Regions from separate parts of the Lysobacter sp. HDW10 genome, predicted to be linked through region 1. Evidence: predicted binding sites of a transcription regulator. Region 1 holds the regulator's gene; each other region holds the start of a gene.
What was found. Region 1 encodes HrcA, which represses chaperone genes, less so after heat shock. Its sites were predicted from a motif close to TTNGCACTCNNNNNNNNNGAGTGCNAA; they were not measured.
Positions count from the first base shown of each region.

Region 2: the regulator HrcA is predicted to act here: its motif matches at 5,825-5,851, upstream of rpoH (RNA polymerase sigma factor RpoH).
Region 3: the regulator HrcA is predicted to act here: its motif matches at 3,220-3,246, upstream of groES (co-chaperone GroES).

Region 1 covers NZ_CP049864.1:1,888,117-1,898,185, reverse strand. Annotated here, with positions in the region: gene bamE (outer membrane protein assembly factor BamE) at 1-85, opposite strand, end outside; gene fur (ferric iron uptake transcriptional regulator) at 195-596, shown strand; gene recN (DNA repair protein RecN) at 598-2,274, opposite strand; gene hrcA (heat-inducible transcriptional repressor HrcA) at 2,389-3,444, shown strand; gene grpE (nucleotide exchange factor GrpE) at 3,559-4,041, shown strand; gene dnaK (molecular chaperone DnaK) at 4,137-6,053, shown strand; gene dnaJ (molecular chaperone DnaJ) at 6,144-7,280, shown strand; gene dapB (4-hydroxy-tetrahydrodipicolinate reductase) at 7,286-7,996, shown strand; gene G7069_RS09100 (hypothetical protein) at 7,993-8,337, opposite strand; gene carA (glutamine-hydrolyzing carbamoyl-phosphate synthase small subunit) at 8,473-9,600, shown strand; gene G7069_RS09090 (hypothetical protein) at 9,597-10,069, shown strand, end outside.
Region 2 covers NZ_CP049864.1:1,004,987-1,015,055, reverse strand. Annotated here, with positions in the region: gene G7069_RS04845 (DUF3667 domain-containing protein) at 1-919, shown strand, start outside; gene G7069_RS04840 (hypothetical protein) at 930-1,475, opposite strand; gene G7069_RS04835 (hypothetical protein) at 1,465-2,355, opposite strand; gene G7069_RS04830 (primosomal protein N') at 2,752-4,881, shown strand; gene rpoH (RNA polymerase sigma factor RpoH) at 4,936-5,814, opposite strand; gene ung (uracil-DNA glycosylase) at 5,916-6,611, opposite strand; gene G7069_RS04815 (response regulator) at 6,608-7,441, opposite strand; gene ftsX (permease-like cell division protein FtsX) at 7,445-8,383, opposite strand; gene G7069_RS04805 (ATP-binding cassette domain-containing protein) at 8,376-9,065, opposite strand; gene rhlB (ATP-dependent RNA helicase RhlB) at 9,115-10,069, opposite strand, start outside.
Region 3 covers NZ_CP049864.1:438,944-449,012, reverse strand. Annotated here, with positions in the region: gene G7069_RS02205 (protein-disulfide reductase DsbD) at 1-1,166, opposite strand, end outside; gene recQ (DNA helicase RecQ) at 1,245-3,068, opposite strand; gene groES (co-chaperone GroES) at 3,294-3,581, shown strand; gene groL (chaperonin GroEL) at 3,617-5,257, shown strand; gene G7069_RS02185 (hypothetical protein) at 5,364-6,116, shown strand; gene G7069_RS02180 (hypothetical protein) at 6,117-6,689, shown strand; gene G7069_RS02175 (hypothetical protein) at 6,703-7,326, shown strand; gene G7069_RS02170 (hypothetical protein) at 7,548-7,913, opposite strand; gene G7069_RS02165 (LytTR family DNA-binding domain-containing protein) at 7,941-8,729, opposite strand; gene G7069_RS02160 (histidine kinase) at 8,722-9,984, opposite strand.

The DNA of each region.
Region 1 (10,069 bases):
CCAAATTGCCTTGGTAAACGGGCTGGCGATACAAACAACCCGAAAGTGTTACGACGGCTGCGGCGGTCAAGAGCAATGTACGCATATGGGGTTTGGGCTAAACAAGAATTAGACTAGGCGATGATACACGGTGACGATACGCGCCAGAAAGTGCGTGAACACTGCGTTCAGGCGATACGAATGAGGATCATGGAATGGAATCGAACGATTTGCGAAATGCCGGCCTGAAGGCCACGCACCCTAGATTGCGCATCCTTGAGCTCTTGGAAAATGCCAGCCCGCGGCATATGACCGCAGAAGACATTTATCGCCGCCTGATTGACGCCGGCGAAGAAATCGGCCTGGCCACGGTGTATCGGGTACTGACGCAATTCGAATCTGCCGGCTTGGTGCTGAAGCACAACTTTGAAGGCGGTCAGGCTGTCTATGAACTGGATCGCGGCGACCATCACGACCACATGGTCGATTTGGACACCGGCAAGGTCATCGAGTTTGAATCTGACGAAATTGAGCGCATTCAGCACGAGATTGCCGCGAAGCACGGATACAAGATCGAAGGGCATGCCCTGGTCTTGTACGTGCGCAAACAGACCTAAATCAAGCGCTCATCGCCTCATTGCGTAGTGCTTTGGCCGCCGCGTGTACCGCGGCGGTCTTCTTGCTGCCGCCCAACATCCGGGCAAGTTCATCAATGCGCGCGTCTTCGTCCAAAATCTCGAGTGCGCTTTGCGTCAGGCCTTCTGATTTGGATTTGTCGACGCGGTAGTGGTGGGCACCATGTGCCGCTACTTGTGGCAGATGGGTGACACACATCACCTGACAGCGTGCAGACAAGGTGCTCAAGAGCCCACCGACAACGTCTGCTACTGCGCCGCCGATGCCGCTGTCCACTTCGTCGAACACCATGGTCGGCGCAATGTCACCGTCGATCGCGGCCACTTGAATCGCCAGTGCGATTCTCGATAGCTCGCCGCCCGACGCCACGCGGCGCAAGGGGCGTAAGGGCTGGCCCGGATTGGCTGAAACCAAAAATTCGATGCGTTCCGCGCCGAGCGGGTCGGGTGGGGCCGTTCCGGTCGGCTCAATGGCAACTTCAAACTGGCCGCCTTCCATGCCGAGCGTCGCCATCAAGCCACTGATGCGTTCACTCAGCTGGCGAGCAATGCCCGTCCGCGCTTTACTGAGTTCGGCAGCGGCCGCCTGCCAAGCGCTTGCATGCGTCTCTAGCGCGATCTCGAGTTCGCGCTGCGTCGTTTCTGCATTCGCCAACGAGTCCAACTCTTCCGCCAGCGCATTGCGCGTTTCCAAAAGCAATTCCGGTCGCGTCCGGTATTTCCTGGCAAGGTCTTGAAGCCGAGACATATCACGCTCGGCTTGCGCCATCGCTTGCGGATCCAATGCCACATCGTCACGAATGACGGCCAAATTCTGCGCGGCTTCTTCGGTGTGGATGGCTGCGGTATCGAGCAGCTGCGCAATCTCTGCCAGCTTGGGTTCGAACCTCGACACTTTTGTCAGTTCAGACTTGACCCGATGCAAGTTCGCCAAGAGCCCGGCACGGGATTCATCGCCTTCAAGATCGACCGCAATGTCATGACATGCTTCGATCAACTCTGCGCTATGACTCATTCGCTTGTGCCGTGCAAAGAGTACTTCTTGCGCCTCGGGCTCGAGCACCGCGTCGTCCAACTCATTCAACGACTCTGCGAGCGTTTGCTTGCGATATTCAACATCACCATTGGAGGTCAACGCATCTAGCGCTTTATGCGCAGACCGCCAAGCTGACGCATGCGCACTGACGGTGTCGCGAACCGTTTGGTAATCGCCCAACTCATCCAACATCGACAGTTGATCCGCTTTCACCAACAGGCGTTGTTGCGCGTGTTGCCCGTGGATCTCCACCAGTAAAGAGGCGATCTCGCTCAATTGCCCCAGTGTGGCCGATCTGCCGTTGATCCATGCCTTGGAGCCACCGTCTGCGCGAAGCACGCGGCGGATCAAACATTCGTCACCGTCGTCCATGTCTTGGCGTTTGAGCCAAGCCGTGGCCAGGTTGGCATCCGACAGCGAGAAGCTGGCGCTCAGTTCAGCGCGATCGGCGCCATGGCGCACCATGCCGGAATCTGCGCGTGCGCCAGAGAGGAAGCCGAGCGCATCCACCAACAAAGATTTGCCGGCACCGGTTTCACCCGAAATCACCGTCATGCCACTTGCGAACTCCAATTCGGAGCTCGAAATAACAGCAAAGTCGCGGATGCTAAGACTGATGAGCATGCTCGCATTCTAAAGTCTGTCGTCGCGGAAAGTGAGACCGCCGCCTGATTTCCGCATCGGGGAATCCTGATCTGTGTGCTTGCATCGCAAACCGACAGGCCTAATATCCAATCTATGACCAACGATTCTGCGGTACCCGATCTCGATCCACGCGCCCGTCAGTTGTTGCGCGCACTGATCGGTCAGTACATTCATCACGGATCGCCCGTGGGTTCACAGACCTTGGCCAAATCCGCAGGGCTGGATATCAGTGCCGCCACGATTCGAAACATCTTGGGTGACCTGGAAGATATTGGGCTATTGGTGTCACCGCACACGTCTGCAGGCCGAATTCCGACAGCGCAGGGCTATCGTGTCTTCGTTGATTCGCTGCTCCAAATCGACACGTTGCAGGAGCGCGATCTTGCGCGCCTCAGAGAAGGCCTGCCCAAGGACGTGCCTACCCAAGACCTCCTCAGCGGCGCAGGCGATTTGCTGTCTGCCATGAGTCACTTCGTCGGTGTGGTGAGTGCGCCTAAGCGCAGCAATGAATCTTTTCGGCATATCGAGTTTGTGGGTCTTGCGCCGAACGAAATCTTGGCGGTTGTCGTATTCCCGGATCATGAGGTGCAGAACCGTGTCATCCGTACCGAATCACCGATCGATGCCCAGACGCTCGAGCAAATCAGCAATTATTTGAACCGGAATTTCGTCGGATTGCCCTTGCAAAGCATTCGCAGAACCTTGGTGGGCGAACTGCGTCAGGCGCGCGACGACGTGCAAGATTGGATGCAGCGAGCATTGGAGTTAGCGGAGATCGCGGTGCGCGAGCATGAGCAGCCATCGCTCGACGTGTATGTGGCCGGCCAGATCAATTTGATGGCAGTGCAAGATCTGAATGACATGGCGCAGCTGCGTGCGGTCTTCGAGACCTTCCAGCGCAAACGCGACATGTTGCAGCTCTTGGAACGCACCCTGCATTCAGAGGGCGTGCGCATTTTTATTGGTGAGGAAACCGGCCTGGCACCGATGGATGCGCTCTCAGTTGTTTCAACGCCCTATGCCAGCGCTGACGGCCGCGTCTTGGGCGTTCTGGGCGTGATCGGCCCTAGCCGAATGGCGTATTCCAACGTGATTCCGCTGGTCCAAGCGACCGCAATGGTGCTTGGTGAGCGTTTAGGCGGGCGCTAGCCCTTGAACTTCCCGTGATCGTCCACATGTCAGGTGCAGCAGAGCAACGCGCAGACATTGGATATCAACATGAGTGAAACCCCAGAACAGCCGCAGAATGAAGCCATTGATGGCATGGGACCGGAAGCGACCGACGTCGATTCGATCCTTGATCCGATTGAAGCGCTTCAAGGTGAAATTGAACAACTGAAGGCGCAGTCGCTCATTGAGCGCGCCGACCTCGAAAACCAACGTAAGCGCCTGGCACGCGATATAGACAACGCACGACGCTTTGCCAACGAACGCTTGCTGGTAGACCTCCTGCCTGTGTTTGACAGCCTTGAAGCCGGCTTGGCATCGGATACCCAGAACAGTCCGCTGCGTGAAGGCCTTGAACTGACTTTGAAACAGCTGCATGCAGTGGCGGAACGCAACGGCCTTGTCGTCGTCGCGCCGGTGCCTGGGGATGCGTTCAATCCGGAACACCACAATGCCGTCAGTCAGGTGCCAAGCACGGACGTGGCGCCCGGTGCGATCCTGCAGGCCTTCCAAAAGGGCTATTTGCTGAACGATCGCTTGCTGCGCCCGGCAATGGTCGTGGTTGCGCAATCCGATTGACTTGGTGCGCCTTGAAGTAGGGGCGCATGGCCCCATTTATCGAACATAGCGGCCCGGTTCGCACACAAATTTAAAATTTTTGGAGATTCACACACATGGCTAAGATCATCGGTATTGACCTCGGTACCACCAACTCCTGCGTTGCAGTGATGGACGGTGGCAAGGCACGCGTTATTGAAAACAGCGAAGGCGATCGCACCACACCCTCAATCGTCGCTTGGACCAAAGACGGCGAAGTCTTGGTGGGCGCGTCGGCAAAACGCCAGGCTGTCACCAATCCGAAAAACACGTTCTACGCAGTGAAGCGCCTCATCGGCCGCAAATTTTCTGACGCAGAAGTCAAGAAAGATCTTGGTTTGGTCCCGTATGCCATCGTCGAGCACAGCAATGGTGATGCTTGGGTCGCTTTGGCAGATGGCAAGACCATGGCGCCGCAAGAAGTCTCAGCAAAGACGCTTGAAAAGATGAAGAAGACCGCCGAAGCCTTCCTCGGCGAGACGGTCACCGAAGCGGTCATCACCGTGCCCGCGTACTTCAACGACAGTCAACGTCAAGCAACAAAAGACGCGGGCCGCATCGCTGGCTTGGACGTCAAGCGCATCATCAACGAACCGACCGCTGCAGCCTTGGCCTATGGTCTGGATAAAGCCGGTGGCGATCGCAAGATTGCCGTGTACGATCTCGGCGGCGGTACGTTCGACGTGTCGATCATCGAAATCGCGGATGTCGACGGTGAAAAGCAGTTCGAAGTGCTGGCCACCAACGGTGACACCTTCCTCGGCGGTGAAGATTTCGACATGCGCGTCATCGACTATCTCGTCGAAGAGTTCCAAAAGGAACAAGGGATCGACTTGCGTAAAGATCCGCTTGCATTGCAACGCCTGAAGGATGCTGCAGAACGCGCCAAGATCGAACTGTCGTCGTCGCAGCAAACCGACGTCAACTTGCCGTATGTGACGGCCGACGCATCGGGTCCGAAGCATTTGAACATCAAGCTGACGCGTTCGAAGCTTGAGGCGTTGGTAGACGAACTCGTCAAGCGTACGATCGAACCCTGCAAAGTCGCATTGAACGATGCCGGCTTGAAGACAAGCGATATCGCTGAAGTCATTCTGGTCGGTGGTCAATCGCGCATGCCGAAGGTGCAAGCTGCGGTGACCGAGTTCTTCGGCAAAGAACCGCGCAAGGACGTGAACCCCGACGAAGCAGTGGCCATTGGTGCCGCGATTCAAGGCGGCGTGTTGGCAGGTGACGTGAAAGACGTCCTCTTGCTTGACGTGACGCCGCTGTCCTTGGGTATTGAAACCCTGGGCGGTGTGTTCACCAAGATCATTGAAAAGAACACCACGATTCCGACGAAGGCATCGCAAACCTTCAGTACCGCCGACGACAACCAATCGGCTGTGACAGTGCACGTGCTGCAAGGCGAGCGCGAACAAGCGGCGTACAACAAGTCGTTGGCACGTTTCGATCTCACCGGCATTGAGCCGGCGCCGCGCGGCATGCCGCAAGTGGAAGTCAGCTTTGACATCGATGCCAACGGTATCGTGCACGTGACCGCCAAAGACAAGAAGACCGGCAAGGAACAAAAGGTCGAAATCAAGTCGGGTTCGGGATTGTCGGACGAAGAAATTCAACGCATGGTGCAAGACGCAGAAAGCCATCGCGAAGAAGATCTTCGCTTCCAAGAATTGGTCGCAGCACGCAACCAAGCCGACGGTTTGATGCATGCGGTGCGTACCGCCATCAAGGACAACGGCGACAAATTGCCGGGCGATCTGATCGGTCGCGCAGAAACGGCCCTTGCAGATGTCGAATCCGCCATGAAGGGTGACGACAAGGCGCAGATCGAAGCCAAGACAAAGGCCTTGGAAGAAATCGCGCAATCCCTGTTCGCTGCTGCGAATGCAGGTCCGCAGCCCGGCGCTGATGCCGCTGCAGGCCAATCCGCCCCAGCTGATGACGTGGTGGACGCGGAGTTCACGGAAGTCAAAGAAGACGACAACAAGTAAGCTGTCGTCTCGATGAAACGCCGAAGCGGAAAAGTCGGGCAGCCGGCTTTTCCGTTTTCGTATCAGATTTGAATGAGTTTGGATGGTTCCATGAGCAAGCGCGATTACTACGAAGTGCTGGGTGTATCCCGCACCGCGACCGTTGAAGAAATCAAAGTGGCGTATCGCCGCGCCGCCGGGAAGCACCATCCAGACAGAAATATCGGAAACGAAGCGACCGCCGAGGTGGCCTTCAAAGAATGCAAAGAAGCCTACGACGTTCTGTCGAACGAGCAGAAGCGACGCGCCTATGACGCCCACGGCCACGCGGCGTTTGAGCACGGCATGGGCGGTGGTGGTGGCGGCGGTGGACCGCATTTCCAAGATGTGGGCGATATTTTTGGCGACATCTTCGGCAACATCTTTGGTGGCGGCGGCGGTCAGCGCGGTCCACGTCGAGGCGCTGACATCGGCTACGTGATGGAGCTTGATCTCGAAGATGCCGTAGCGGGTGTCGAAAAACGTATTGAAATTCCGACATTGCTGGAATGCGGCACGTGTAAAGGCTCAGGCTCCAGCGACGGCAAGATCGAACGGTGTAGCGGCTGTAACGGCATCGGCCAAGTGCGCATGCAACGCGGTATTTTCCAGATGCAGCAGCCGTGCCCGCAGTGTCATGGTCGCGGCCAAGTGATCGTCACGCCGTGCGGCGCTTGCCACGGCAACGGGCGCATCCACGATGAAAAAACGCTGGACGTCAAAGTGCCGGCCGGCGTGGATACAGGCGATCGCATTCGCTTGAGTGGCGAGGGTGAAGCAGGGCCTGCCGGCGCACCGCCGGGTGACCTCTATGTAGAAGTGCGCGTGCGTCAGCACGCCATTTTCGAGCGAGACGGCGATGACCTGCATTGCGACGTGCCGATACGAATTTCCCAAGCTGCATTGGGAGACGAAGTGCGCGTGCCGACCCTAAGAGGTGAAGCCGAAATCCGCGTCCCCGCAGAAACCCAAACTGGAAAAGTCTTCCGTTTGCGCGGTAAGGGCGTGAAATCGGTGCGTAGTCGCAGCGAGGGCGATCTGTATTGCCGTGTCGTCGTCGAGACGCCCGTCAACTTGACCCCCGAACAGCGCGAACTGCTTGAGAAGTTCGAAACCACCTTTGTGGGCGAGGGCGCACGACGCCATTCACCGAAACACAGTACCTTCATAGATGGCGTCAAGGGATTCTGGGACCGAATGGTCGGGTGAACGGCATGGAAAAGACTCGCATCGTACTGTTGGGTGCCAATGGCCGAATGGGACAAGCGATCCATCGGCTCGCATTGGCTGATGCGGCGTTTGAGATTGTGGCGCTCGTGACGCGTAGCGATCCGAAAGCGCGTGTTGTGGATCAGATTGCGTGCTACTCGGTCAAAGAAATTGCGGCGGTCCCCGATTTCGATGTGCTGATCGATTTCAGTCTTCCGGAAGGTTTCGACACGGCGCTTCAGTTGTGCGCAGACCGAGGGCGCGCGCTTGTTTCGGGCACGACGGGTCTGTCTGAACACCAGCAAGCCGCAATCACGGCAACCGCCGCAAAAATTCCTGTGCTATGGGCATCAAATTTTAGTTTGGGCGTTGCGGTGCTCGAAGCACTTGTCGCTCGTGCAGCAGCGCAATTGCCTGGGTGGAACTGCGACATCGTTGAATCGCATCACGTGCACAAGAAGGATGCGCCGTCGGGTACCGCACTGACCTTAGGCAAAGCGGCCGCAGACGCTGGCGCAGATGTTCACTACGCAAGTGTGCGTGCCGGCGATATCGTCGGCGAACATTTGGTTCAATTCACGAGTATCGGTGAACGCATCGAATTGGTGCACCGAGCCACACACAGAGACATCTTCGCGCGTGGCGCATTGCACGCTGCCCAGTGGCTGAAATCGCGTGCGCCGGGTCAGTACAAGATTGCAGATAGCCTCGACTAACGGATTCCCAGCGACGCCAACTTGCTGAACGTCGCAACCAAACCGAATGCGATCAGGCCGACCGTGATTAAGAACGGGACGGCCATCCCCCACGCGGTCCGTGTCTTGCGCTTGGCCAGCAAGATCACCAAGGCGGCGACGAAAATCAGCACAGGCAGGGCAGGCAGAAACAGCGCGTCACGGCTATACCCCATGCCCAAGGTCGTGATCACCGCATAAATCATGGTGCTCAAGATGGCATTGGCCGCCAAAATGGCGAGAAACAGAACGAAGCCCAGCAGGACTGAGCCCTTGTTCGGTGGCCCGTCAGATGTGTTCTCAGGTTCGGGTGCGCCTTGCATGCGTGAACAATACGCGTCTTTTGATAGACATAAAAGTTCCGGACCCCTATCATTTGCACTCGCCCGCACAGAAATAAACCGGATCGCCCTGAGCGTTTCGGTAGAAACGTGCAACCTACAGAAAGGCGATTGCCCGTGTCAGATACCGCCATACTCGCCCTTGAAGACGGAACCGTTTATCAAGGAATTTCCATTGGTGCCGCGGGCATTTCAGTCGGCGAGGTGGTTTTCAATACCGCGATGACCGGCTACCAGGAAGTCTTGACCGACCCGTCCTATGCCCAGCAAATCGTCACTTTGACCTATCCGCATATCGGTAACACCGGTATGACCGCATTGGATGACGAAGCGGCGCAGGTCTGGTCGGCCGGTTTGATCGTTCGCAACGTACCGAGACGGCCCAGCAGCTGGCGCAGCCAAGTGTCTTTGCCAGAGTGGCTGAAGGCACGTGGCATTGTGGCCATTAGCGATATCGACACCCGAGCATTGACCCGCAAACTGCGCGAAACCGGTGCGCAAAATGGCGCGCTGATGTCCGGCGCGATCGATGCCGATCAAGCCATCGAAGCTGCACGCAAGTTCAGCGGCTTGAAGGGCTTGGATTTGGCCAAGGTCGTGTCAACGCCGAAACCTTACGTTTGGGCTGAAGGCCAGCTCGATCTGGATTCAGGCGCCTTTGTCCAAGCCCCGAAAAAATTCAAAGTCGTCGCCTACGATTTTGGCGTCAAGTTGAACATCCTACGCATGCTCGCCGAACGCGGTTGCGATGTCACGGTCGTGCCTGCGCAAACGTCGGCGGCAGACGTATTGGCGATGCATCCGGATGGTGTCTTCCTCTCCAATGGCCCCGGCGACCCGGAGCCTTGCGACTACGCCATTCATGCGATCAAAGTCTTTGTCGAAAAGAAAGTGCCGCTCTTCGGTATTTGTCTCGGACACCAATTGTTGGGGCTTGCCATGGGCGCCAAGACCATGAAGATGCCGCACGGCCACCATGGTGCAAATCACCCGGTGATCAATCTGGATGGGGATCGCGTCATGATCACGTCGCAGAACCACGGGTTCTGCATTGACGAATCCACATTGCCGGCAGGCATTCGTGTCACGCATCGGTCTTTGTTCGATGGGACGAACCAGGGCATTGAACTCACGCAAGCACCTGCGTTTTCGTTTCAAGGCCACCCGGAAGCATCGCCGGGTCCGCACGACGTTGCACCGCTTTTTGACAAATTCATCGACATCATGGGGAAGGGGAAAGTATGAAAACTGTGTTGAAACTTACCGTTGCATGTTTGGTTCTGGCAGGTTCCACGTCGGCCTTTGCGCAAGCGAAGAAAGAGGCGCCTGTGACAAAAGACGTCGCACCCGCACCGGCACGTCCTGCCACGGTGGCACCGCCCGCGGCACCCGCGGCAGCGAAGCCCATTGCGATGCCAAAGGGCGCTGCTGAACAAGCCGCCTATAAGCAACGCATGGTCGCTGCTGTTGCAACGGTCATGCCCGTGGGCAAGATCATGATGGACGTGGCTGCGAACGATCCTTACTGGCCCTCTTCCAAGGCGCGCAAACCCGACGCAACCAAGTTGGCATGCATGCGCACGAACTTGAAAGAAGATGGCTACCGCAAGGTGCTGGCCACACGCGTGGATACGTATGCCTCGACGCATGCCGATCGATTCGGCAGCGACTTGACCCTGATGGAAGGGGAAGGCGCCAAGCTCTTCTCAAAAAT
Region 2 (10,069 bases), 880 kb from region 1:
CCGCACCTTGCGTGACATTTGTATCCCGGGTCGCGCCGCGATCAATTACTTATCCGGTAAGCGTGTGCGCTATTTGCCGCCGCTGCGCATCTTCCTGATCTTGTCGATTTTCACCTTCTTTCTGGCGCATCTCGCAATGCCGGAAGGCACAGAGTTCAGGATTCGAGATGACAGCACTTTTAATAGCGTGAAAACAGTCGCTGAAGTGCAGAAGATGCGCACTGACACGATTGCGGCATTGGCCGAGGTGCCAGAACCGGGCAGGTCGATCAGCATCGACAAAGTGAATGAAGCGGCAAACATGCGTATTGCAGAGCTCGAACATCGCGCGCCAAGTGGCAGCGCGAACGATCTCAACGTGTCTGTGAAAACAAATGTTGAGAAAGAGTTGGACAAGGCGCGCGCGAATCCCTATCACTCCGCGAGCATGCCGGATTGGTATGACGCGATGATTCAGAAGCTGCGTCTGCGGATGTTGGCCAATATCGCCAAGCTCTCGAAAGGGCAAGACGAATTGGGGCCGTTGTGGTTGAGCTCAGTGCCCACCGCGTTGTTTTTCATGGTGCCGATTTTTGCGCTGTTGTTGCGCGTGTTCTATTGGCGCAGTTCGTTTACTTATCTCGAGCATTTGGTGGTCGCGCTGTATAGCCACGCACATTTGTTGATGCTCAGTGCGGTGTTATTGATCGGCGCAACCTTCGTGCACTTTACGGGCAGCACCTTGCTGCAGAAAGTGTTGCTGTATTGCATCGTGCCGGTATTGATTTGGGCCGCGGTGTATTTGTATCAATCTCAGAAGCGCATCTATCAACAGTCGACCTTGAAGACGACCATCAAGTATTTGATGTTGGGCAGCATGCATTTCTTCCTGATGATCATGGTGGCCTCCATCGCCGGCGTGATGATCTTCTTGAAGTAAGACGTCGCTGTTAGAAACTTTGCTCGAACAGCCACGTGTTGCGTTCTGTCGCCGACATGCTGAGGAGCTTTGCGCGAAGGGCTTCGCGTTGATCGACGGGTGTGCGCCAAGCGACGCGTTCCAGGCTGCTCAAGTGCTCGCGATCTAAACCGCGCAACATCGCAAGCACAGCCGCACGCTCTGATTCGGGCACGTAGCCGAACGCGGGTTGCAGATGCGGCCATGCACGACCCAAGGTCGGGCCCAGCAAGTAGCCACGTCGCGTCACGTCGTCCAGCGCTTCAAACTCAGCACGCATCACTTGCTGCTTGTCAGTCGACAAAGTGGCAAAACTTTGCGCCGCAGCGCGCACCGCGTTTTGCTCGGCAGCGGGCAACGCGGAGAACTGCATCTGCAATGTGTTGGCTTGTCGTTGCTGCACAGTCGCGGCCACTGCTTGCACATAGTTCGGATCTGCTTCGCCAACGTTGTCGACGCGCGTGCCGGCATTTTTAGTACATGCGCTGAGTACGATCACCGCGCACGCAACACCCCACAACCGTCGATCAAGGCGCATCTTCGGTCTCCGGCAAGGCACCGTTCGTCTCAATGGCGGTCGGCTCAGGTGCGTACTTGGGGTGTGCGTGTTGTGTTTGTTGCGCATACCACGCGTAGAACGCGAGGTCTTGTACTTCGGGCGCCAAGCTTACGGGCGTCACCGCGCGCGCGGGTGCCGCAGCCTGGGTGATCACGGGCAAGTCATCCAGCTGTCGCGTTTCGACGCGTACGCTGTGATCGTTGATGCGCTCTTGCACACTCGGCACGAAGGTCAACGCCAGCAGTGTCGCGCAAACGACGCCGACCAACATCAGGTTGCGGCGTGTTGTGCGCTTTAAGGCGTCGTCATCTTCTTCGTCGGCTGCGGCGACCACTTCCCCTGACATGCGCGCCTGGACCAGCGGCGCGGTGCGCGACAACGGCAGATGTTCGACATAGGCGGTGATTGCGCGCGACCAGGCCTGCCAACGCGTGCCGTCGACCGAGCCGTCCGCCAGACGCGGGACGCCGGCGTTCAGGCGCTCGGAATGGGCGTGCATGGACAGCCGCATGGCTTCTGCGCTGTCTTCGGCCGTGAGCCCCAACAGGGTCAGCAAGACGGCCGTGCGCGCCGGCAAGGGCAGCATGGCAAGGTCTTCGAACTCGGGACTTGCCTCGGCCAAGGCGGGTGCTTGGGCGGGCATGCGCGTCAGCAGGGGCCGCCACAGCATGCCGCGCGAGGTTGGACTGGCATCGGCATTCATGGTGCCCAAAGTGTGCCATTGGGCCAACCAAGCGGTCGCGACGGCGGTGGCCCGCTCAGGCGAACCTAGGGCCCAATCGCAGAAGGCCAATGCCTTCCTTTCATCACCGCGTAGGCGGGCATCGAGCTGTCCCGCAGAGGTCAAACCCGTCGTCAATTCAAAGCTCTGCAGTCGCCCTCATCAGCTAGGATGATAACGTCCGGATGTGCCACTTCAAGCTGCAATTAGCACTTGCATTTGCGCGACATCTATGCCGTTCGGGGAAAATTGTGCACAGCGGTCATCAAAGTGTCAAAGATTGCTCACTTGTACGTAAATGACTGCAAAATGAATGAAAATTAACATGCAAGCTATTGATTTTACTGATATTTGCGCAGATGGCACTTTTTTGTCCATCAGTGCGCTCTATTGTGAAAGTGCGGCCGCGCTTGGCGTTTCGCCGTTCATTGCACAGACTTATCCACAACTTGTGTGGATAACCTCAAACCCTTGAACACCCCCGCTGCCCCGGCGTCTCAGCGTCTGAAGATTCAGGTGGTTGTCCCTCGCCCGATGCTTCAGGCCTTCGACTACACCATCGACGATCAGGCACCGCAAACGGGCTGGGTCGGTTGCCGTGTTCGGGTGCCTTTTGGTGCCTCGACAACGGTCGGTGTCGTCATCTCAGAACCGGAAGCGACGGATAGCGACAGCCCACTGAAACCGATTGAAGCGCGGCTCGATTCGGCTTCGATTTTCGGTAGCGAGCTCTGGTCGAGCCTAGGCTGGTTGGCGCGCTACGTGCACGCACCTTTGGGCGAGGTGCTGGCCACCGCGCTGCCGACCGCGCTCAGGAACGGGGCTGATGTCCCCGTTCTGGAAACCACCTTTTGGCGTCTCACGGAAGCAGGTGCGACGGCGCGCAGCGGCGTACGGGGTGCCAAACAGAGTCAAGTACTGTCAGTTTTGGCCGAGGGTGAGCGTCCGAACGAAGCGCCTGAGCTCAAAGGCTTACATCCCGCGTTGCGCAGCTTGCAAGCACGCGGCTGGGTCGAAAGTGAAGTGCGACCGCAGCATGCACCTGAATCGCCCGAAGCTGCTGCGAGCGGATTTGAGTTGAATGAGGAACAGCGCGCAGCCGCGACGCAGATTCAGCAGACACAAGGCTTCAAAGCCTACTTGTTGGATGGCGTCACCGGCAGTGGCAAAACCGAGGTCTATCTAGAAGCGATTCGCAGCTGTATTCAATCGGGCAAACAAGCCTTGGTGTTGGTGCCAGAGATTGGGCTCACACCACAAACCGTGCGGCGTTTTGAAAAGCACTTGGGGATTCCGGTGCATGCATTTCATTCCGGCATGACTGACACCGCACGCTTGCACACTTGGCAAGCCGCGCGGACAGGCGTTGCACCGGTCGTGCTCGGCACGCGCTCGGCAGTGTTTATGCCTTTGGCGCATCCCGGATTGATAGTGGTCGATGAAGCCCACGACGCCAGTTACAAACAGATGGATGGCATGCGTTACAACGCGCACGATTTTGCTTTGGTGCGCGCACGTGCTTTAGGTGTGCCGATTGTGATGGGCACGGCGACACCGTCGATGGAAGATTTGCACGCGGCGGGACAAGGTCGTTTCGAGTATCTGCGCTTGTCCAAGCGCGCCGGCGTTGCACGCGCACCCAGTGTGCGCATCATGGATGTACGCAAGCTGCCCCTGGAAGCGGGTTTATCCAGCGCAATGATCACGCGCATGCGTGCAGCGTTGGATGCGGGCGGACAGGTCTTGGTATTCCGAAACCGTCGCGGCTTTGCGCCGGTATTGATGTGTCGCGATTGCGGATGGACGGCGCAATGTTCGCGCTGCGATTCGGCGATGACGGTGCACGGCAGTGGCAAACGCTTGCAGTGTCATCACTGCGGTGCGCATCGCCCCTCACCGTCTGCCTGCCCCAACTGCAACAACTTGGCGCTTGAACCGCAAGGCCAAGGCACTGAACGCATTGAAACGTTCTTGGCGGATCATTTCGATGATGTGCCCGTGATTCGCATTGATCGCGGCAGCACGCAACGCAAAGACGCCTTGGCGCGACACTTTGAAACGCTAGGTGATCAACCTGGCATTTTGGTGGGCACGCAAATGCTGGCGAAGGGGCATGACCTCGCCAAGCTCGCGTTGGTCGTCGTGCTCGGCATTGATGAAGCACTGTTTTCAACCGACTTCCGCGCCAGCGAACGCGTCGCGCAGCTGTTGATTCAAGTCGCTGGACGCGCCGGACGTGCAGACATGCCAGGCGAAGTGATTCTGCAAACGCATTACCCCGATCATCCTTTATTGAATACTTTGATCGAAGGCGGCTATCACGCGTTTGCGGATGCAGAGCTGGCCTTACGCGAAGCGGCAGGCTTTCCGCCCTTTGCACATATGGCGTTGCTGCGTGCGGAAGCAAAGCATGCACATCCGCCACGCGACTTCTTAGATGTCGCACGTGATCTGCTTGCGCAAGATGGCTTGGATGTTTCAGGCCCCGTGCCCGCGCCGATGCAACGTCGTGCAGGTTTTCTGCGCATGCAGTTGATGGTAACCGCGAAAGATCGCAAGGCATTGCAAGCAGCACTCGCGCGCGTGGTGCCGCAACTCTATGCCGCACCCGAAGCACGGAAGGTGCGTTGGTCTCTCGACGTCGACCCGATCGATTTGTATTGAGGCATAAAAAAGGGCACCGTCAGGCGCCCTTTTCGAGATCACTCACGCAAGCACTCAGGCCGCGAACAAAGCTTTCATCTTCTTCAGCGCATTGGCTTCCAACTGGCGAATGCGTTCTGCAGAGACGCCATACTCGGCCGCGAGATCTTGCAAGGTGACTTTATTGTCTTCGTCCAACCAGCGACGCTTGATGATGTCGCGCGAACGCGCATCCAAGCCGGCCAAACCTTCGCGCAACAAACCGAGTTGGTGGTCTTCGCCATCTGCGCGCTCGTAGGCTTGCGACGGATCTTCGTCATCCGTCATGAGATACGCAGCAGGTGCGGGCGGCGCGCGTTCTTCGTCTTCGTTTGCAGGTGCATCGAAGCCGATATCACGCCCCGACAAGCGGGATTCCATTTCCAACACTTCGCGTTCGGACACATTGAGATCACGCGCGACAGCACGCACCTCTTCGGCATTCATCCAACCCAAACGCTTCTTGCTCTTGCGCAGGTTGAAGAACAACTTGCGTTGCGCCTTGGTCGTTGCGACTTTGACGATGCGCCAGTTCTTGATGATGAACTCATGCATCTCTGCACGAATCCAATGCACCGCAAAGCTCACCAAGCGCACACCGACCTCGGGGTCGAAACGTTTGACGGCTTTCATCAAACCGATATTGCCTTCTTGAATCAGGTCGCCCACTTGCAAGCCGTAGCCTGCATAACCGCGTGCAACATGCACAACGAAACGCAAATGCGAGAGCACGAGTTCCTGCGCAGCGGCGAGATCGTTGTTGTCGCGCAGACGCGTTGCGAGTGCTTGCTCTTCTTCAACCGTCAAGACGGGAATTTGATGCACCGCGGAGATATACGCCTCGAGCGAGCCGAGCGCGTTGGGTACGGGCAGATTGTTTGTGACAAGCGCCCGCGAGGGGGTCAAAGTAGTCATGGCAGTCATTTTAGCAGTCGTCCCCCGGGAGTGCTAATTAGGCGCACCCCTCGAATCCTTTTATTCAGCTGGGGGCGGTTTTGGCAGAACAAAAGGGGGCTTTAGACAGAAACTGGCAATTGCCACCGGATCGGCCCGCGCCCGCCCTTCTCAAGCCATTGATTTGCTTTGGAAAAGTGGCCGGAACCGAAAAAGCCGCGATGGGCAGACAGGGGTGACGGATGCGGCGCCCGCAGTACCCGATGGCGGCGATCGTCGATCACCCGCCCCTTGGCTTGGGCGTAGCTGCCCCAGAGCAGGAAAACCAGCCCTTCGCGCTCGCGATTGAGGGTCTCGATCACGTGGTCGGTGAAGCCTTCCCAGCCGCGGTTTTGGTGGCTTCCGGCTTTGCCTTCTTCCACCGTCAGCACTGAGTTCAAGAGCAGCACGCCTTGCTGCGCCCAAGGCATCAGGTAGCCGTGCGCGGGCGGCACGAAGCCAACGTCGGTTTTCAGTTCTTTGTAAATGTTCTGCAGCGACGGCGGCACGGGTGTGCCTGGCAAAACCGAAAAACACAAACCATGGGCTTGCCCTGCGCCGTGATACGGATCTTGGCCGAGGATGACGACTTTGACCTGATCAAACGGTGTGGCGTCGAAGGCTGCGAAGATTTGCGCGGGCGGCGGGAATACGGTGTGACCCGCGGCAATACGTTCGCGCAAGAAACCAGAGAGCGCTTGCATGTCGTCGCGCTGGAACCACTCACCCACATGGTGCTTCCAAGAAGCTTCAAGCTTCAAGGCGTCGTTCGCGGTCACGAATGAAGTCGGGCTGCACGCAGTTGGAACAAGATCTTGGTCACCACCATGCGTTCTTCCACCGGCTTCAAGACCAAGTCGTTCGCACCTGCTAAGAACAACTCACGTTGCTTGTCGGGGTTCTCATCGCCGGTCATGACGAGTGCAGGCAACAAACGCTTGCTGTAACCCAGACCATGGCGCACATGCTTCAGCACATCGAGACCGCCGAGCGGACCATTCAAATAGACGTCGGTGAGCACCAAGTCGGCGCCGACTTCATCGACCGCACCATGATGCAAGTCGAGGTACTCAATCGCGGCTTCCGCGCTGTCGACATGAATGACGGTCAGGCCTTGCGCGGCCAACATGCGCTTGGTCGCCAATGCAACGACGCGGCTGTCTTCAACATACAAGATGCGTGCGCCGTCGATGGGTTGCGGCTGGATGTAGCCGCGTACAAACGCCGCAAGCGCCGGAAACCCTGCACTCTTGTCAAAGTAGTCGGTGACGTCATCACCCAACGTGCGTGAAGCAAGTCGGCTGTTTACATCAGACGACACCACAATGACCGGGACATAGGCTTGGCCTGCGGCATCGCGCACGGCTTTCGCAACTTGCAGGCCGTCACCGTCGTCCAAACTCAATGAAGTCGTGACGAGATCTACGGCGCCAAGATTCAAACACGCGCGCGCTTGCTTCAGGCCGGTGCTTTCCACCACCGTGACATTCGGCAATTCCTTCTTCAGCAAGTCGCTGATCAGTTTGCGCACCATCCTGGAACTTTCAACAATCAAAACGCGCGGGTTGTCGGCAACGACGTGGCGCAGATCGCGTGGCGTAGTACTCATGCGTCAGCGTCCCATTGGTCGGGTTTGACGCAAGAAGTGACCGGTGACAAAACCGGCGCCCATCCAGCCGAGGAAACCTGCGACCAATACCGCTGCGACGGCTTGCACCACGTTGAATCCTTGCAACGAAAACTGACTGCCATAACTGCCTGCAAGTGCAGAGAGCGACGGTTGCAAGGCGCGATTCACGCCACCGAGCAACACCAAAGCCAACACGCCCGCTGCAATGCCGTACCACGCACCCAAATACAGGAAGGGTCGACGAATGAAACCATCGGTGGCGCCCAACAATTGCAGCACGCCCAATTCTTCACGACGCGATTGGATATCCAAGCGCACGGTGTTACCGATCACGAGCACGGCGGCCGCGCCCAAGACAATGGCCAAGATCCACGCGAGCTGTGCGCCGAAACCAAGCCATTGGTCCAAACGTTGGCGCCAAATTTGATCGTGCTGCACGATGTCGACTTTCGGCGAGGTTTGCATTTCTGCCACCAAACCCGCGTCGTCAGCTTTGGGCGTGATGATCAACAAATGCGGCAAGGGATTGCTGTCCAAGCTATCCAGGGCTTCACCTAAATTCGACGTTTTGCGCAGGTCTGCCAACCCTTCTTCAGGTGTTTTCCACACGATATTCGCAACGTCACTGCGAGCGCGGATCGATTCCGTCAATGCACGCGCATCTTCGGTCGTCACGTCTTGTTTCAAGAACACGCTGATCTCGCGCGACTGCTGCACATTGCCGGCGAAGCGCTCAATATTTTGCAGGCTGGCGAGTAAGCCCAAAGGTAAAGCGAGCGCCAATGCCAAGACAGCGATCGTAAGCAATGACGCAAACGGCTTGCGCACTAACGAACGCACACTGGCGGTCAGGCTGCGCCAGTGATGGTCGAGCCAAATCGAAAACGCAGAAGGTGCGGCGACGCGCTTTGCATCATTCATCGGCGAGGTCCTCCGGCGCGATGTCGTCAACCAGCTCGCCTTCTGACAACACGAGCACGCGTTTCTTCATACGTTTCACCAGTGCGAGGTCGTGGCTCGCCACCATCACGCTCGTTCCTCGTTGCGGCAGGGCCGCAAAGATTTCCATGATTTCCGCGCTGAGTGTCGGGTCCAAGTTGCCGGTCGGTTCATCGGCGATCAACATGCGCGGTTCGCCGATCATGGCGCGCGCAATGCCGACGCGTTGTTGCTCACCTGCTGACAGCTGCGAAGGCAAGGCCTTGCCGCGGCCGCCTAAGCCCATGCGTTCCAACATGCTGTTGACGCGCTTTTGGATTTCTGCGCGCGGCATCCCGCGCAACACCAACGGCAGGCCGATGTTTTCTGCGACCGATCGTTCTGCCAACAGTTGATGGTTCTGATACACCACGCCGACTTCGCGACGATGAAACGCAATTTTGCGGCCGGTGACATTGCTCAGATTCCGCTCATCAAACATCACCGATCCAATCGACGGGCGATCGGTGAGTTGAATCAATTTGAGCAACGTACTTTTGCCCGCACCGGAATGACCGGTGATAAACAGCATCTCACCCGGCGCAACCGCAAAGGTCACGTGACGTAGGGCTTCTCGACCGCCCGTATAGGTTTTTCCGACGCCATCGAAGCGAAGAATACTCATGCGCCCATTATGCCCAGCGTTGTGAACTTCGCCTACCGTGTGCAAGCACTCAATGTTGCTTTTGCGGACCGCGTTTCAGCAGATTTCGTAATCCACTGCCGATTTTGCGCAAAAGACCGGGGCCGCTCGGTGCCGGCACCGTGGGTTGCGACGTACGTGAATCACGCTTCTGTGCGCCACCGTTGGTCTGGTTGGCGGAAGCACCCTCTTGACCTTCAATCCGCTTGCCGCGACGGCGACGACGACGCTTGCGTTCTGCACCCTCACCGGCTTGCGCCACTGCAGGTGCTGCTGTGGATGTGTCGCTGCTGTGCGTGCGCGGCACCGCGTCGCCTTCGGCACGTGGGGTGCGTGGCTTTCGGCAGCGCTCGCCCGGTCGGGCACTGCGCGGCTTTTGCTTTTCTTGTTGCGTCTTGCGGAACTCGCGCGCTTCTTTGAAAACTTCGCCGAGGTCTTCCTTGTCTTCGTCGGCAATGACGCGTGCCTCGCGCGGCACGGCCGTCATCAATTCTTCGGTAACGGTGCCACGCGGGATGGCTTGCTCAATATAGGTTTCGATATCGGGCAATGACATGGCATAGCGTTCGCAAGCGAAGCTGATGGCATCGCCCTCTTCGCCCAAACGTGCGGTACGACCGATGCGATGCACATAGTCTTCCGCATCGAACGGCAAATCGTAGTTGAACACGTGGGTGACGCCTGCGATATGCAAACCGCGCGCCGCCACGTCTGTCGCCACCAACACTTCGAGCTGACCTGCTTGGAATTTGCGCAGCAAACTTTCACGTTTCTTCTGCGGCACATCACCACTCAAGACACCGACTGCATAGCCGGCCTTTTCAAGCCCGCGCGCCACGCGCTCGACGAACATCTTGGTATTGACGAACACCATGCTGCGGGCATCGGGCACGCGCGACATCAGACCGATCAGCAATTTCAGCTTTTCGTCGTCTGAAGGGAAATACAGCACCTGACGCACGCGCGCAGCGGTGATGGATTCGCTT
Region 3 (10,069 bases), 730 kb from region 1:
AGCAGTGCTTTCCAAATTGAAATCTTTTCAATGGCAGAGGCAGCGTCCAACGAAGGCGAGGCAAGCGAAACAGCTGCGCTTTCGCTTGGCATCGACGTGGCAGGTGCCGTCGTCGCACCGTCCACAGACACCACTTGTGCGGCAGATGCCGTCACTGCATCCACTGCAGGTGCAGGCGCTTCAACCGTTGTCTCATCTGCGCGCGCTTGGGTTTTTACGCCCGACTCAGGCAAAGAAATTTTGAAAGTACGATGCATCGGCTCGTAGCAGATGCCGTTGTTCTGACAGCCTTGTAGTTCGATGTCCAAGGTGGCGTCAACGCCACGCGCATGGCTACGCTTCAGCGTGATCGGTACATCCACTTCATTGAAATAGACGGGCACATTGCCAAAGTAGGCATCACGGTGCAGGGTCGCTTTGGGCCACTGCACTTCATCCAAAGACACGCCGTCAGCTTTCAGCTTGAACTTGGTTTGGTTCTTATATAAGTAGTAGTCCGTCGCGGGCGTTAAGCGAATCAGTAAGCGATCGCCACCATCTGCAATGGCATCTGCTTTGAACGCTTGCGCAGGCGGTAGCGGTGCGGCTTTGCCTGATTTGCCCAGCAGCGGATTCGAACTTGCGCCAAATTTTCCGGCAAGCGCTTGAAAGCCTGCATCCCCTTGTGGCTCGGCTGATTGTCCGAGCGTCACGGATAGATTGCGGATTTGCGGTGGATAGCACACGCCAACATCTGCACAGCCTTGATACTTCACACGCAGCGCAATCGCGCGGGTGCCAGCGGGCGCATCGACCGGAACGGTGACTGACAGTTGCGACCGATACGTTTCTACATTGCCGAAAAATTCGTCGTGGTGTTTTTCGCCTGTCGGAATTTTTGCGCTGCCTAAGGTCACACCCGGCGCGGTCGTACTGAACTTGAATTGATGGCGATACAAGTAATAGCCCGGTTCGATCTGCCAGCGCAGCACGATGGACTGACCGGGGCCGGGCTCGGCTTGAAGCTTGAACACCTGATCGACCGGCGGCAAATCTTGCGGCGTCAGTTGCGCGAACGCCAGCGTCGACGGCAAAGCCAGCGCAAGGGCTAGCAGCCAGCGTGAAAGCGAACGGGTCAAAACGGCGCTGGATCGCGCGGCAAAAGAGGGCATCGCGGGTCTATTCATAACGACATTGTAGGTAGGCCCGTGCGCCATCGCTGGATTCCAACCAAGCCGGACGGAAGGGTTCATTCACAAACCGTGTTAGGCGGGCGACACAACACCCAATACTTGCGCACCATACGCCGCCAACTTTTTAGGGCCCATCCCTTCAATCATGCCGAGCGCGGACAAGCTTTCCGGCCGTGCGGTGGCGATCTCGCGCAAGGTCTTGTCATGGAAGATCACATACGGCGGCACACTCTGATCGCGCGCCAACGTCGACCGCAGTTCGCGCAACTGTTCGAACAGGACGCGCGCATCCGCAGACATCCATGCCTGGGCACCGTTCGGATTCGCCATCGCCGCGCGACGTTGTCGGCTAACGCGTGCCTGCTCTCTACGCAACATCAAGGTCTGCTCGCCTTTCAACAGCGCGCGCGATTCTGGCGCCAAATACAATCCACCGTGACTATCGGTTTGCAACAAGCCGAGCGAAACAAGTTGTCTGAAAATGCTGCGCCATGTATTCGTGTCGATCTCGGCACCGATGCCATAGGTGCTGACAGCATCATGGCCCAGTTGCGTGATGCGTTCTGAGCTGTCGCCGCGCAAGACATCAATCAAATGCGATGCACCGAAGCGTTGACCACAGCGAAACGCACAACTCAATGCCATGCGTGCAGGCTCGGTGGCATCCCAGGCTTCGGGTGGGTTCAAACAATTGTCGCAATTGCTGCACGGCGCCGGCATCACTTCGCCAAAGCTCGCGAGCAAGCGTTGTCTGCGACAACCGAGCGTTTCGCAGTAGCCGAGCAGTGCATCCAACTTGCGACGTTCCAACCATTTGCGCGCATCTTCTGCTTCCGAAGACTCAATCATCTTGCGCAGATTCACGACATCGCCCAAGCCGTAGGCCATCCACGCCTCGGCGGGTTCGCCATCTCGCCCTGCACGACCTGTCTCCTGGTAGTAGCCCTCTACCGATTTCGGCAAATCGACGTGCGCCACAAAACGCACATCGGGCTTGTCGATGCCCATGCCGAACGCAATCGTTGCCACCATCAGAATGCCGTCTTCGCGCAAGAACCGACGTTGATTCAATGCACGTACTTCAGGTGCCATGCCGGCGTGATAAGGCAGGGCATTGAAACCCTTTGTTTGCAAGTACGCCGCTGTGTCTTCCACCTTGCGCCGCGACATCGCGTAGACGATGCCCGACGCACCGGCATGACTCGCCAGAAAATCCAACAGCTGTCGACGCGCGTCGTTCTTCTCAACGATCGTGTAGCGAATGTTCGGCCGGTCGAAACTGCTGGCGAATTGCGCCGCGTCTTCCAACTGCAGTCGCTCGATGATTTCTGCTTGTGTCGCAGGGTCAGCAGTCGCCGTCAATGCAATGCGCGGAATGTGCGGCCAGCGCTCGTGAAGCAAGGTGAGCTGCCGATACTCAGGACGAAAATCATGGCCCCACTGAGACACGCAGTGCGCCTCATCAATGGCAAACAAAGAGACCGGCGCGCGCGCCATCAGCTCAAGGAAGCGCGAGGTCAGCAATCGCTCTGGAGCGACATAGAGCATCTTCAAGTCACCCGACAAGAAGCGCTGCTCGACCCATTGCGCCTCTTGTAAGGACAAACTCGAATTCAAGTACGCCGCTTCAATACCGAGCTGATGCAAGGCCTCGACTTGGTCTTGCATCAACGCAATCAATGGTGACACCACAATCGCGCAGCCGGGCCGCATCAAGGCAGGCACTTGGTAGCACAAGGACTTGCCGCCGCCGGTGGGCATCAGGACAAGCGCGTCACCGCCGTCTGCCACATGACGCACGATGTCATGCTGGCGCCCACGGAAAGATTGGTACCCCCACACATTGCGAAGCACGTCGAGTGCGGGGTCGGCAGCAGCGTCGCGGACAAAATTCATGGCGACGAGCCTAGCATCCGGGGCCGGCTGGTCATTTAGGAAAACCGCCTCAATCCGGGCCAGAAAAAGTTTCTTTTGAGCAAGCACTTGAAAGCCTCTCGCCAGGCCCCATCTTTTGGTCATGCCCGCGTGGGCTGTTTTACTTTCAGTTTTGGCACTCTCACTAGGAGACTGCTAAAATTGATCTGTTTTTTCATATCAATCAATTACTTGCGGAGTACATCCATGAACCTGAAGCCGCTCCACGACCGCGTCGTCGTCAAGCCTGTGGAAGCCGAAGAACTGTCATCCGGTGGCATCTTGATCCCCGATAACGCCAAAGAAAAGCCGACCAAGGGCGAAGTGGTCGCAGTCGGTCCGGGCAAGGCCCTCGACAACGGCAACACCCGTTCGATGACGGTGAAGGTCGGTGACAAGGTCATCTACGGCCAGTACGCCGGCAGCGCCTACAAGCACGAAGGCACCGAATACAAAGTTGTGAAGGAAGACGACATCCTCGCGATCGTCGGCTAATTCCCACTCAAGCATTTCAATAAGGAATCAAGACAATGGCTGCAAAAGATATCCGCTTCGGTGAAGACGCACGTTCGCGCATGGTGCGCGGCGTCAACGTGCTCGCTAACGCCGTGAAAGCAACGCTCGGCCCGAAGGGTCGTAACGTCGTCCTGCAAAAGAGCTACGGCGCACCGACCATCACTAAGGATGGCGTCTCGGTCGCTAAGGAAATCGAATTGGCTGATGCGTTCGAAAACATGGGCGCACAAATGGTGAAGGAAGTCGCTTCGAAGACCTCCGACAACGCCGGTGACGGCACCACCACCGCAACCGTGCTTGCTGCCGCGTTGATTCGCGAAGGCATGAAGGGCGTTGCCGCCGGCATGAACCCGATGGACCTCAAGCGCGGCATCGACAAGGCCGTCGCTGCTGCCATCGATGAACTGAAGAAAATGAGCAAGCCGACCGCAGACGACAAGGCGATTGCCCAAGTCGGCACGATCTCGGCCAACTCCGACGAATCGATCGGCAACATCATCGCCGACGCGATGAAGAAGGTCGGTAAAGAAGGCGTCATCACGGTTGAAGAAGGTTCGGGTCTCGACAACGAACTCGACGTCGTGGAAGGCATGCAGTTCGATCGCGGCTACCTCTCGCCGTACTTCATCAACAACCAACAATCAATGTCGGCTGAACTCGACGACCCGTTCATCCTCTTGCACGACAAGAAGATCTCGAACGTGCGCGACTTGCTGCCCGTGCTCGAAGGCGTGGCGAAGGCTGGCAAGCCGTTGTTGATCGTCGCTGAAGAAGTGGAAGGCGAAGCGCTCGCTACGCTCGTCGTCAACACCATTCGCGGCATCGTCAAGGTGTGTGCAGTGAAGGCACCGGGCTTCGGCGACCGTCGCAAGGCGATGCTCGAAGACATGGCCATCCTCACCGGCGGTACTGTGATTTCGGAAGAAGTGGGTCTGTCGCTTGAAAAAGCAACGATCAAAGACCTCGGCCGCGCCAAAAAGGTGCAAGTGTCGAAGGAAAACACCACGATCATCGACGGCGCAGGCGAAAGCAGCGGCATCGAAGCACGCATCAAGCAAATCAAGGCGCAAATCGAAGAAACCTCTTCGGATTACGACCGTGAAAAGCTGCAAGAACGTGTCGCCAAGTTGGCCGGCGGTGTGGCGGTGATCAAGGTCGGTGCATCGACTGAAATCGAAATGAAAGAAAAGAAGGCACGCGTTGAAGACGCCTTGCACGCAACCCGTGCAGCAGTCGAAGAAGGCATCGTGCCGGGCGGCGGTGTTGCGCTGGTGCGTGCACTGACGGCCATCAAGGGCTTGAAGGGCATCAACGAAGACCAAAACCACGGTATCGAAATTGCCATGCGTTCGATGGAAGCGCCGTTGCGCGAAATCGTCACCAACGCGGGTGAAGAGCCGTCGGTCATCCTCAACCGCGTCAAGGAAGGCACAGGTAATTTCGGCTACAACGCCGCCACCGGTGAATTCGTCGACATGGTTGAATCGGGCATCTTGGATCCGACCAAGGTCACACGCACCGCGTTGCAAAACGCAGCTTCGATCGCCGGTCTGATGATCACCACCGAAGCCATGGTCGCTGAAGCACCGAAGAAAGACGAGCCGGCGATGCCGGGCGCAGGTGGCATGGGCGGCATGGGCGGTATGGATTTCTGATCCGGCCGGAACGCTACAAGCAACACCCAAAGACAAGAACCCTCGCAAGCGATTGCGGGGGTTCTTCGTTAATATTGACTGCATAAGCCTCGGGGGAGCGAGCTGCATGTCAAAAAATTTGGGACGTGCACCGAAAGGTGCATCGACGGCGCCAAGAATTGCGCTCTGTCTTGCTGTCGTCAGCGCGTTGTATGTGATCTATTTCGTCGGTGCCATGGTTTACGCGACGGGGAAGTACCGAAACGATTCGGGAGCCAACGGTCAGTACGGAGCGGCAGTCGCCGATCGTGAGGCTTCGCACGGGCGGATGACTGCGGAACAAAAAAGCGCTTACGTCGAGGACGTCAAAGACGCAGAGGCCGACATGCGCAAGTCTGCCCTGAACGATTGGTTGCAGGCACGCCGTGCGAAAGCATTCAACAAGCAATTGAAAGGGATCTGGCGCACCATTCCACAAAACGGGGAAGCGGTGCGCGAGTTTCAGGCGACCGTGTACAAAACTCGCTTCATCTTGGTGTCCCATCTCGAAAACGACGACGCGGCTACGCGTGCAGGCGTTTCCGGCAAATCCGCGTGGTCAGACAGGATTTACAAGGTACATTCCGTCCCCTTGGAAGATGCGTTGGAATTCGGAAAATTCGGTAAGAAATCAACTTTCAAGGTGGTGGCTTGCCGGGACATTGTGCAAGGTCACACTTTCGAAGATTGCATGACACTCGAAGAGGATGGACGGTTGTTGGGCGTCGCCTATCGCGAACGACAGCTCACCGACGACGAAGCGGCTTCGCAGAGACTGAGTGTCTCCCGAGCATTGCAAACATTGGAGCGTAACGGTGAAAGACGCACGTTTGGCCCATAGATGAATCGGATTTTGGTTGTCGGAATCGCCCTTGGCGTCCTTACGGGTTGCACGCGCATGGCAACGCCCTGCGATAGCCAATACATGCGTGGAAAGATGAAGGACGCCTTTGTCGAAGCAGTCAACTATGGGTATTGGAAGTCGCGCATCGATCTTTTTGCCGCGGGCTTGGTATCGAATGTGCGGTTCGACAATATCGAAACGGACTCCAAAGGCGGTAATGGCAATGCGGCGGTGTGTCGCGCCACGATTCGATTCGATGTTGCCGGAACGACGGTCGAAGATGATTTCGGCTATTTGGTGGTGTCGCAGTCTGGCGAAGACTTGTTTCGAAAAACGAGTCGTTGGCCCATGGAGCGGTTGGACAAGCTCCTGATGAAGAGCCCGATGGGCGAATTCCGTAAAAAGGAGCGCGAGATTTTTCACCTTCGGTTTGAGCTCTCTCCGGACGAGCGGGCCGCGCTGGGTGATTCGCATACGCAGAAAGTGCAATCTGCGGAAGCGGAGCTGGAAGCGATGCGCGAGCGCATCACAAAAGGGTCAGTTGCGCCGCGCACGTCTTCAACCCAATAAAAAGGAACATTCAATGGGACTACGGATTTTGATCTGTGTCGCGGTGCTCTTTCTGAGTGCGTGCGGCAAAAGGGAAAGCGGTTGTGCAACGCCAGCGACGCAAGCGAGTCTCGCCGCCTACGTCAACAATGACGTTCGCAAGTTCCTGAGGCAGGGTGAGTACGATCCGCTTGACAGCGGGTTGGTCAAAATTTCTCGAATTGAGGGTTTCGAGGCGACGCGACTAGACGAAGAACGTGAACGGTCAAGTTGCAGGGCGATTATCCAGTTCGACGTCGAGGGATTGGCCATGCCGACGCCCGTCGAATACGACTTGCTTCCCTCGGGTGGCGATGACGCGGACTCTGTCTATGACACCGTGGTGAGCATGCAGCTTTCACTGGGGGCGATTGGCGCGCGTTTGAACAACGGCGTTCTCAAAGATCTACGGGAAAAGGAAAACGAGATCGAAAATCAGGAAGAGATGATTGTGCGAATCGGCAAGGTTGTCGCGGCCAACCGAGCGTCAGGTGATTGGAGTCCCTTCGCCGCGCAAGCAATGTACGATCTCGACAAGCGCACAGACGAGTTGGCAAAAACAAGAGAGGCGGCGGCGCGTATTCGTGATTCGTTGCTTGCTGGACGTGCCGGCCGTTAATGCTTTTGTAATCGCCGAGCCGTCACTGCGGGAACCGATCGGCACATTCGGTGAGCCACGGCAGCGACTACGTGTACAGGTGTTGGCGGGGAGCGTTTCCAAATCAAAAAACAAAAGTTGGCAATCGCTTCGCTAGAGGTGCCGAATGCGTTGCGCCCTGAACTACCAAAGCGCGAATACCTGCCAGCTAGGCGAGTCCCAACAGATGTTCGGTTCTCGGGTCAGGGCGTCAACCCTTCGCAATCCGGCCCCAAAGGGTTTGCATCCAAAGACACACAAGGATGAAACTTTGAAATGCCTTCGACCTTTTTAGACTCACCGCGCTTCAACGTGAAAACGCGCATAGGTTTTTCATTGCATGCGTCGGCTTGCGTGCACGCCTCGCTATACAAGGTGTAATGACACACACCCGTGTTGCTTTCGCGGCAGTTGAACGTCGCGACACCTTTGTATTCAGTCGCGGTGCTGTAAAGCGCCGTGTGATGATTGTCCGAAATCTTACTGCTGTATTCGGTGCCGAACAGCGAAACCCCTGCCATGGACAACAGCATCTGTAGCCATGTCACCAGTTGTGCGAAAAAGTTCATTTCATATCTCCACAAGCGCAATGCGCTTTACATGGTCTTGAACAACGCCATGAAGGGTTGGCTAATTTGCAGCGTCTCGTCGCGTCCTCGCAAGCGCACCGTGCCTCGGCCGGATTCGTCACGCACAATGCCTGCAATGGCACGTAGGTTGACGATGGTCGATCGGTGAATTTGCTTGAAGGCACTTGAATCAAGCCTTGGCATCAATTCTTTGAGCGGCGTTCGCAGCAAGGATTCTCCTTCTGCAGTCACGACAGTCGTGTACTTCTGATCGGCGCGAAAATAGATCACGTCTTCCACCAAGACCAAACGTGTTTCACGCCCTGCGCTGGCGGTGAGCCAAGTCAGAGGTTCGGGCGCGCCGGCCGACCGAGGCAGTGGGCCCAATCGATCAAACAGTGACTTCAATGATGAAAGATCGGGTTGCGTGCTTCGGGCTTGCAAGCGCGCCACCGTGGCCGCCAATCGTTCCGGTTCAACCGGTTTCAATAGGTAGTCCACAGCGCCTTTATCGAACGCTTCGATCGCGTATTGGTTGTACGCGGTCACAAACACGATGTGTGTAGCGGGGCTCGCTTCCGCCGCCGCTGCGGCCACTTCAATACCGGTGAGGCCCGGCATGCGAATGTCTAGAAATGCGACGTCCGGTCGGTGTTCGGCAATCGCCTCCAGTGCACTCGCACCGTCTTCGCATTCCGCGACGATCGATAGTTCAGGCCACGCCTGTGCGAGTTCCGTGACCAGTGCTTGACGCAACAGCGTTTCGTCCTCGGCAATGACGCACGTGGGTACGTGGCCAGCAGTGTGCTCATGCATGAGAATTGCCTCCGTTGTGTGCGTCGGTCGCTGCCGGCACGGTCAAGGTTGCGGCAACACCCGAAGGAAAGTTTGCAATCACGGACAAGTTCGCGACACCGGCGAAACGTAGACGCAGACGTTCACGAATATTCTTCAAGCCAATGCCCGTGCCTGATGTTTTCGTGTTGAAACCTTCTCCATCGTCGGCCACTGTAACGGCGACGCCTTCTTCAGTGGCGCGCGCACGAATCCAAATCGTGCCGCCGCCGGTGCGCGGTTCCAAACCGTGTTTAATGGCGTTCTCTACCAAGGTTTGCAGCATCATCGACGGCAGGGCAGTGCCGCGCAGCACGTCGGGCACATCCACTTGCACGTTCAAACGTTCACCCATGCGGATCTTCAGGATTTCCAAATACGCCAACGCGCGTTCCAGTTCTGCACCCAGGGTCGACATGCCATCACCGGTATCCGGCAAGGAACGACGCAAGTACTGAATCAAATGACCGAGCATCATTTCCGCACGCTCCGGGTCACTGCGCGTCAGCAGTTGCGCACTGGCCAAGGTGTTATACAAAAAATGCGGCTCGACTTGTGCGTGCAGCAAATGCAATTTTGCTTCAGTCAGTTCTTTCTGCGTTGCTGTTTGCACGGCATCCATGCGTTCGCCACGACGGCGTTCACCAATGCGTCGGGTGAGTGCACGCACAATCGCTTCGGCATTTTCATAGTTCGTGCCGTCATCCACCAAGAACCAATCACGCCACGCGGGATGATCGGGCTCACAAATCAAGGTGACGCTTCCGCTTTCACCTGCAGGCGTGACCGTGGCTTGCAACTGATTGCGCGGCTGACCGAACCAACGCAGCGGATTCCAACGCGGGAGTTCCTTTTCACCATAGGTATCCGGACGCGCCACTTTTGCTTTGATTTGCAAACTGTCGCGCGCGCTCTGAATGCGTTCGACGCCCGGCAGTTCACGCACCGCAGCATCAAGCAGGTCAAAGGCTTCACCGGCCTCAAACGGAATTTCGATCTGGCGCTTTTGGCGATTTGCCAATGTTTCGCTTGTCACTTTCCCCGCGATCAATTTCACGCGACGAAGGTGTGAGAAGGCGCCGGCGAGCACCAAGCCGGAGGTGCCCATCACAAACAGGATGGCCGGCAGTTCGAAATTGCCGAGCAAGGGTAAGCTCGAATACACGACGACGGCCAAGAAGATGGCGGCGCCCCATGCTATGGCGATGCGTAAAACAAAGATCAGGCTCTTGAACATGGTTGGACTCGATTGGGGTTCGGGATCGAGCGTGACGCAGGGCCACGGCAAGGTCAGCACCCGTGTGACGAATTCGACGTCTACA